One region of the Bradyrhizobium sp. USDA 4011 genome, then DNA from elsewhere that is predicted to be linked to it. Evidence: predicted binding sites of a transcription regulator. Region 1 holds the regulator's gene; the other holds the start of a gene.

Evidence for each region. The regulator LexA, encoded in region 1, represses DNA repair genes until DNA is damaged. The targets are predictions, from matches to a motif close to TGTTCNNNNTGTGTTCNG.
Region 2: recA (recombinase RecA) is a predicted target of LexA. The motif match lies at 2,457-2,474, and genes of this name have one in related genera.

Annotation. Positions count from the first base shown of each region.
Region 1 covers NZ_JBSSGG010000001.1:8,296,365-8,300,784, forward strand. Annotated here, with positions in the region: gene ACVW1C_RS39425 (ComEC/Rec2 family competence protein) at 1-277, shown strand, start outside; gene ACVW1C_RS39430 (hypothetical protein) at 274-501, opposite strand; gene ACVW1C_RS39435 (hypothetical protein) at 647-1,075, opposite strand; gene lexA (transcriptional repressor LexA) at 1,333-2,037, opposite strand; gene ACVW1C_RS39445 (molybdopterin molybdotransferase MoeA) at 2,269-3,480, opposite strand; gene ACVW1C_RS39450 (HAD family hydrolase) at 3,494-4,132, opposite strand.
Region 2 covers NZ_JBSSGG010000001.1:7,370,073-7,374,492, reverse strand. Annotated here, with positions in the region: gene ACVW1C_RS34760 (hypothetical protein) at 157-1,158, opposite strand; gene recA (recombinase RecA) at 1,266-2,354, opposite strand; gene ACVW1C_RS34750 (hypothetical protein) at 3,177-3,320, opposite strand.

The DNA.
Region 1 (4,420 bases):
TGCGGCACTGATCGTGACCGCGCGGCCGGCACCGCGGGACTGCGCGGCCTCGGTGATCGAAGCCGAGCGGCTGCGGCGCCACGGCGCGCTGGTGCTGCGGCGCATCAGGGACGGCTACGCCATCGATGCGGTCAAGCCCGGAGGGATCGACCGGCCGTGGTCGCCAGCGGTTCCCGGCGATGGCGAGAGCGAGACGACGCTGCGCGCGCCCGCCAGCGCTCCGCGGCCCGCCGTCGATGCGACGCCGGCCGAGACCGATTTGCAGGGCGAGGATTAGCCGTTGTCGGGTGAGGGGCCGGTCGGCAGCTCGAACAGGCCGAGATGGTATTCGTCGGAGTCGGGGCCGGCGTCAGGCTTCTTGACGAGGGTGAAGGAAGCCTCGGGGAAATGCTCCCAGACCTTCAGGTCGTCAGCCGTCACCGTCAGCCAGCCGAACCGGAACATGTAGCGGCCCGGCTCCGTGACGCGTCCAGCCTTTTGCCATGTGACCTTGTCGACCACCACGCACGTCCTCCGTGCCCGATGATGCGCCAAGGCGCGCGCCGACGCAATTCTCCAACCGCGCCCCGGAACCCGACGTCCGGGGTCGCTCGAAATCGCTTAGGTCATCCGCCGCTGAACAGCTCATTCCGCGGCGACGATGCGCTCAACCCAAAAACAGCGACGCAAATGCGGAGGGCCGCCGCTCCACAACCTTCGGCTTCTGCTCGACCAGCGGATGCAGTGCCGGCAATTGCAGCACGCTGACACGTTGTCCCTCGACGAGCTGGGTCACCAGCACATGGCTGCCGTCGGGGAATTCGACCGCGTCATGATGGCGATCGGGAACGTCGGGCTCGACTTCGTTGAACACGCCGACGCGGAAGTTCATCGTCTTGGTCCAGATCCAGCGGCTGTCGTAGCGAACGTTCTCGGCGAAAGCGAGCTCGGTGCCCGGCAGCATGCAGACCGCGACAGTGGGATCGGTCTCCGAAGCAAAGCCGCGGGTCGACGTCCCGCGGAAAGTCGTGGTGATTAGCGTCTCTCCAACAATGGCGGGGCGCGACGCCACGGCGTGCAGACTGTAGTCACACATCGGATGGCTCCTCTAATCGAGGTAGCGACCAGTGCCTCTCCTTGAGGCATAGGGCCTCTACCAGAGTGGACGATAGCGAACGAGTGTCTCCTCGTTTCTGGGCGATTGTACGACTGGTCGCCCAACGCCTCCGATCACAAACACGCGACGCTGCGTGAGAGGTATCGGAGCGCATCGGGCAAACAGCACGTTACGCTATCATTCAAGGAACGATCCGATGTGTCGCTCGTTCCCGGCCGCCGCAAGTATTTGGAAATTCAGTATTTGCGATAGAGGCCGATCAGCTTGCCCTGGATGCGGACCCGGTTCGGCGGCAGGATGCGCACTTCATAGGCGGTGTTGGCCGGCTCCAGAGCGATTGATGCGCCGCGGCGGCGGAAGCGCTTCAGGGTGGCTTCCTCCTCGTCGATCAGCGCCACCACGATGTCGCCGGTGTTGGCGACGTCGTTGCGCTGGATCAGCGCCATGTCGCCGTCGAGGATGCCGGCATCAACCATCGAGTCGCCGCGCACTTCCAGCGCATAGTGCTCGCCGGAGCCTAGCATGTCGGGCGGTACGCTGATGGTGTGGCTACGGGTCTGCAGCGCCTCGATGGGCGTACCGGCGGCGATCCGGCCCATCACGGGGACCGCGACCGGACGGTTGCCGTCGTCCTCGGTGACCGGCGGCGTGCTGGTGCGCTTGCCGAGGGTGCCTTCGATCACGCTCGGGGTAAAGCCGCGGCGGCCGTTGCCGCCGCCGGCCGAGAGTTCTGGCAGCTTGATGACCTCGATGGCGCGGGCGCGGTTGGGCAGGCGGCGGATGAAGCCGCGCTCTTCCAGCGCAGTGATCAGGCGGTGGATTCCGGACTTCGAGCGCAGGTCGAGCGCATCCTTCATCTCGTCGAACGAGGGCGGTACGCCGGCCTCTTTCAGACGTTCATTGATGAAACGCAGAAGTTCGTACTGTTTGCGCGTGAGCATCTCGAGTATTCCCCCGGTTGGTAGCGTCGTTCGATTCCGAGACTTTTCAGGCGGGGCCAGTCCTCAGGAGCACGGTGCTCATCACAAGCGCTCCCTCGCGGCCTCCCATTTGTACACACCAGTACTCGAAACAAATCATGAACGGACACTATATGTTCGATATGTGTTCCGCAACCACTTAATTTCCGGTGAACGCATCCGGCAACGCACAATCCGCGGGCTGTGCGAGCCTCACTCAGGCAGCATCAGGATCTCGCATTCGCTGCCTTTGCCGGCGGCAGGCGCAAACGGCGGACGCACGAGAAGTGCCTGTGCCGCAGCGAGATTCCCGAGCAGCGACGAGTCCTGCTGCATCACAGGCGTTGCGATCAGCGTGCCGTCCGCGCGCTCCTCGAGGCGCGCGCGCAGATAGTCCTCGCGCTGGTCGTTGGCGGCGAGGTCGCGGCCGAGCAGGGCGCTGGCACGGACGTGATGGACGGTCTTTCGCCCGCTTAGCGCCCGAATCAACGGCACCAGAAACAGGAAGGCGCAGACATAGGAGGACACCGGATTGCCGGGCAGGCCGATCACCCGCATCGCGCCGAGCCGGCCATGCATCATCGGCTTGCCGGGCCGCATCGCGATCCGCCAGAACGCCATCTCGACGCCCTCGGCCTCAAGCGACTGCTTGACCAGGTCGTGGTCGCCGACCGAGGCGCCGCCGGTCGTGATCAGGATGTCGGCACCGGTCTCGCGGGCCCGGCGGATACCGGCGGTGGTGGCCTCCACAGTGTCGGCGGCAATCCCGAGATCGACGGTTTCGGCGCCTTCGGCGCGCGCCAGCGCACGCAGCGCATAGCCGTTGGAATAGACGATCTGGCCAGGGCCGGGCGCCGAGCCCGGCATCACCAGTTCGTCGCCGGTCGCCAGCACCGCGACCTTGGGACGGCGGTGCACCGCGAACTCCGGATGGTTCATGGCGGCCGCAAGCGACAGCGCGCGATCGGAGAGGCGGCTGCCGGCCGCGAGCAGCACGTCGCCTTCACGGAAATCGACGCCGGCCGGGCGGATGTGCCGCCCGGCGGTTGCGGCCTCGCTGATCGTGATGTGATCGCCGTCGACGGCGGTGTCTTCCTGGATGATGACGGCGTCGGCGCCATCGGGGATCACGCCGCCGGTGAAGATCCGCACCGCTTCGCCGGCGCCGACCGTGCGCTCGAACGGCCGGCCGGCGGCGACTTCGCCGATCACCCTGAGCCGGGCCTTCAGAACACCAGCGTCGGCCGCGCGCACGGCGTAGCCGTCCATCGCCGACATCGGCTGCGGCGGCTGGGTGCGCCGGGCGGCGAGGTCGCGGGCCAGGGTGCGGTGGTAGGCGGCATCGAGCGCGACCATCTCCTCCGGCAGCGGTTCGGCGCCGGCGAGGACGGCGGACAGGGCATCGGCAACCGGCATCAGGGCCACGCTCGGAGCTCCTTCAATCCAAATGTTCAATACCAAGTGCAGTCAGAGCCCTCGCCACGTCATCCGTCGATGTCACGTGGATGGCATGAAGGCCGCGCGCCCGCGCGCCCTCGATGTTGGCGGCCAGGTCGTCGAAGAACAGGATCCGCGACGCCGGCACACCAATCTCCCTTACCACATGATCGTAGGCCTCGGCGTCGGGTTTCCGAAAGCCGATCGTCGAGGACAGGAAGACGGTACGGAAATGGCTGAGCAGCTCGGCATGGATGACCGAGAAATGCGCGACGTGGGCCGGATTGGTGTTGGAAAAGGCGTAGAGCGGCATCCGCCTGGCGGCGGTGGCGAGCAGGGGGGCAATCCCCGGCATCTCGCCGGTGAAGATCGCATTCCAGCCTTCCAGAAACTGCGTATGGGTGAGGTTGATGCCGAGCGTCCGGCGCAGGTTTTCGAAGAACGCCGCATCGTCGATCCGGCCGATCTCGTGATGCTTGAAGCTGTCGTCGACGACAAAGCGCGTGGCGAGGTCGGCCGGCGCGCAGCCGGCATGCTGCGCCCAGTGCGCCATCACCTTCTCGAAGTCGATGTCGAGCACGACGCGGCCGATATCGAACAGCAGCACGTCGACGGAATCGGGGGAGAGTTGCGAGGTCATTGCGTGAAACCGTGTACGAGAATTGCGGGCGGGCGGCAATGTCCCCGATTTGTGCGGCAGGCACGCGACCAAGGTGCTGACGTTGGCCCCGCTCGGTCCATTCTCACGCAGTGTCATCACCCGCGCGCATGCGGGCGATCAAGTATTCCACAGGCGCTGGTGCTCGAGCCGAGAGGCCGCGGCGTAAAGGCAGAGAGCTCGGGGTATGACCACAGGTGTAACGGGAGCCGCTTCATGGGCACTCGTCAGTTGCACACTGCGCGTCCTCCGCATCTCGACCCACGTTCG
Region 2 (4,420 bases), 930 kb from region 1:
CTCTCGGCGTCCCAGCGCCACAGCCACTCGTTGGTCAACTCCGCGAGGGCATTTTCCCTCAAACGAAGCGTGGCCTCAACCCGACGACGATATCCGCCCTTCGCGCCTGCCTCAGGCGAAAGCTCGCGAGATCGCTTGTCGCAAGGATCAGACTTGTCAGGATGCGCGCGGCTCCCGCTGCGTGCTATGGCCAGTCACCGCCGGATTCCAGCGCCAAAGGCTGTCGTTGGTGAGGTGGGTGCCGCCCCACCAGCGATTGATCGGATTGTGATCGGTGAAGTCCGCCTTGTGGGCGAGCACCGCCTTGCCAAACTCGGTCACCGACAAGCGGCTTCGCTGGAAGGCCTGCAGGCGACCTTTCGCATTGTCCGGGTCGACAGAGCGCAAGCCATCGTCGAGCCCGGCGATCGCCGGCTGCGGTCCATGCACAAGCCCCTCGAGCAGCCTGCCGATTTCCATGTCGTTGAAGACGCCGCGCTGGCGAAAGCCGCGGAGGTAGAATAGCGCGTTGGTTCCCATGAATCCCGCCGCGATCAGCTCGAGCAACCGCATCTCGGTCGCGCCAAGTCCCGATCCGCTCCATGGCAGCTCACGAAGCAGATCCAGCAGAGCCGGCCTCAGCAAGGGAAACGCACTGAGGTCGCGGTGCACCACATCGAAACACGTCTGCGGAGTTGTCGCCCGATACGCCTGCCAGCACATGCTTGCGGTCTCGATATCCACAGGTCGGATGTTAGCCAGCGGGACCTCGTTCCAACCGCGCCATGCCGGGTCCATCGTTAGCATGCTGAAGCCGACGAGGCGCAATTTCAACTTCGCTAACATGTCCGGCTGAGCATGAAACTGGTCGAGCACCCAGATCAACTGCAGCTGATCGTTTGGGTCAGGGTCAAACCACAATTCGATGATGTCGAACGACTGGCAATAATCGTTGAACGCGAGGTCCTTCCAAGCCGCGCGCTTCGCGGACGGGGAAATCCAATCCGACCAATGATTCCCCGGCTTCTGGCCCGCTCGCACGCTGAAATAGGCCGCCAGCTCTTGTGGCGAAGGCAGCACACCCCAGGCGAAGCGAAATGAAAGTGGAAGCACCGCGTCGCCCAGACCTGCGCGTTTCAGGTCGAGCCCGGATGGATTACCCAAGATCAGGCGCTTCATCGCTTGAACTCACTGAACATCGGCTACAAAACCAAACGGGCGCCGAAGACGTCGGCAACTCAACGTCCTCAGCGCCCGCTTGCAGCGAAATGATTGAGTCTTGAGGCTTACTCCTCCACGGGCTCCTCGCCCTCGGCGTCGCGCTCGGGCGTGCCGGCGAGAATCTGCTCGGAAATCAGGCCAGAGTTCTGCCGGATCGCGGCCTCGATCTTGGCGGTGATGTCGGGGTTCGCCTTCAGGAACGCCTTCGAGTTCTCGCGGCCCTGGCCGAGCCGCTGGCTGTCATACGAGAACCAGGCGCCGGACTTCTCGACGATGCCGGCCTTGACGCCGAGGTCGAGGATCTCGCCCATCTTGGAGACGCCCTCGCCGTACATGATGTCGAACTCGACCTGCTTGAAGGGCGGCGCCAGCTTGTTCTTCACCACCTTGACGCGGGTGGTGTTGCCGACCACCTCGTCGCGCTCCTTGATCGCGCCGATGCGGCGGATGTCGAGGCGGACCGAGGCATAGAATTTCAGCGCGTTGCCGCCGGTCGTGGTCTCCGGCGAACCGTACATCACGCCGATCTTCATGCGGATCTGGTTGATGAAGATCACCATGGTGTGGGACTTGTTGATCGAGGCGGTGAGCTTGCGCAGCGCCTGGCTCATCAGGCGCGCCTGCAGGCCTGGCAGCGCGTCGCCCATCTCGCCCTCGAGCTCGGCCTTCGGCACCAGTGCCGCGACCGAATCAACCACCAGCACGTCGACCGCGCCGGAGCGCACCAGCGTGTCGCAAATCTCCAGCGCCTGCTCGCCGGTGTCGGGTTGCGAGATCAGGAGCTCGTCGATGTTGACGCCGAGCTTGCGCGCATAGACCGGATCGAGCGCGTGTTCGGCGTCGATAAAGGCGCAGATGCCGCCCTTCTTCTGGCCTTCCGCCACGGTGTGCAGCGCCAGCGTGGTCTTGCCCGAGGATTCCGGCCCGTAGATCTCGACGACGCGTCCCTTCGGCAGACCGCCGACGCCGAGCGCGATGTCGAGCCCGAGCGATCCCGAGGACACCGTCTCGACATCCATCGAACGATCGTTCTTGCCGAGCTTCATCACCGAGCCCTTGCCGAACTGGCGCTCGATCTGGGAGAGCGCGGCTGAGAGGGCCTTGGACTTGTCCATGGAGGATCCTTCGACGATACGCAGTGCAGTGGCGGACATTTGGGATGTGCTCCTTATGGCGGGGATTCGCTAGCGGGAAAAACGGGCCACGGGGTCGGGCGGAATGCGTTGTGACAGGGACCTCGTACCACGTTTGTTCTATGTTCGCAATATGTTCTTTCTGACGCGTCGGTGCTGTCCGTATTTAAGCCCCAGTGTTCTAAGTTGATTTCTGGAGCGTCCTAATTCCGATTAAGCTAACGGCAACCATGGCTTAGCCGTTGTTCTCGGTAGGACTACTGAGTCGCGCGGTGGATGTTCTGCCCATAGCAATACTTATGGTCCGCCAAGTGTTCTCTATCCACAGAGGAGAAGTGTTACCGAGGTTCTCTGTGGGTGAACGGAGTTCCGAATTAGCCAGGAACCCTATGGCTACGGGCCTATTGCCTATTCGTCACTGCGCGGGCACGCCGTATCTGTCGGGGATGAGAACGCCCGGTTAGCGCTCCCGCCTTATCCGCAAGGCGCGCCTTGCCGAAACCGCCTCACAGTTGAGCGACTGGTTGTGGTCGCCGGGTTTGCGAACGCCGACGTGAGGAGTCGATGCCATTTCCATGCGCAAAGCGGCGCAGGCAGGATAGTCAATTTTCGTAGGCGCTGGGCAACCAAGAGCGACGCGGCAATCAAGGCGGTCCTGAATTAGTTCTGGAGCAGACATACCAACAGAAGTTCCGCTGCGATGCAGAAGGGCAGGCTCCGCAAGTAAAAGGTCGGCGCACTCGAAAGTGCAATATCCGGGATTTTGTTCGTACCCTCTCGGGCTGGAAGGCTACGCCGCCTGCAAGAGTTTCAAACCGGCGGCGTAGCTTTGTCTGCGCCGCCTTAGTCCCTGATCTTGCCCTTACCTTCGCAGGCCGTGCATTTGACCGGATAGATTCTGTGACCCGGCTGCACAACCTGCGCAATCGGCTGGACGCCCATTCCATTGCAGTTTGGGCAGATACGCTCTTTGATCTTCGGCTGCATGTTTGAGCCTTTCTGGCCGCCTCATTTGGGCGAATCGAAAGGGGCCGCTCCACGCGCGGCCCCTTGCCGGTTTAGTTTCGAAAAACTGTTCGGGATGAAAATCTAGCCCCGGCAAGTCTTACTTTAGAGTTTTCAACAGACCTTTAGGATTCCGATAAACTACGGTGTTTCGCTATCGGAACCAGGAACCTGACATTAGACGCTCGCGTTAACTGACCGCTTGCCTCTCAACGAAAGGAACAAAGCGGAGGTTGGCATGATGGAGCATCCCAATCTCGATTCGTATGTAGTTCGAGCGCGCATCTGTCTTGGTATTGCGATCATTTGCGCGGTACTGCTCGCCACGGTGATGCTCACTGGCATACGGTAAGGCCGCCTCAGTTGGCGGCGGCCTTTTTTGATCTCGATCTCAGCTTCGTTTCCGTATGCTCAGTCAGATCGTCGCTGCTCCGTATCCCAATTCCAAGTTGCGCGCGCCGCACCCGTTGCTTGCTCGCAACTAACCCTTCAGAGGTATTAAACTTTTTAAGGCGCCATGCAGACATACCCTTGCCAGGATTTTGCAAATCCTCCTGGGGCTAGAGCCGACGCCGTCCGCATGCATTTTAAGCGGGCGGCGTTCGTACATTTGAGTGTGTCGTAAACAGCAAGAAGCCCCGACGGGGGCTAGCGCGTCAGGGCCTCTTTCCGGATGCGGTCCGCCCCGGATCGCAAACTCAACGCGCGGTCCGGCTGAGAGCGCCGTGAAGTGTACCGGGGAACATCGGCAATATAGAACGCTCTCCCGGACTACCTCGACTTGACAAGTGTCCTAATTCCCATCCGACCGTGTCCGAATTAGGACGGTACCGGCGTGTCGGTGCTGGCCTGTTTCCATCCCTGTGGCTTGCTCTGATTTTCCGGGTGGCCTGGTTTGCCATTTACCCGTCGCAATCGTCCGCGTGACGTCGTCTGCACCATCCCTGAAGCACCGAGGCCGAGCCGTCCCGACCGATCGCCCGTGATAGCCAATTTGGGACATGTGCTGCGGCACAAAATGTATAGGCTCCCAGCTATCAGGATTTTGCACACCTTCCTGGGGCTAGGGCCAGCGCCGTCCG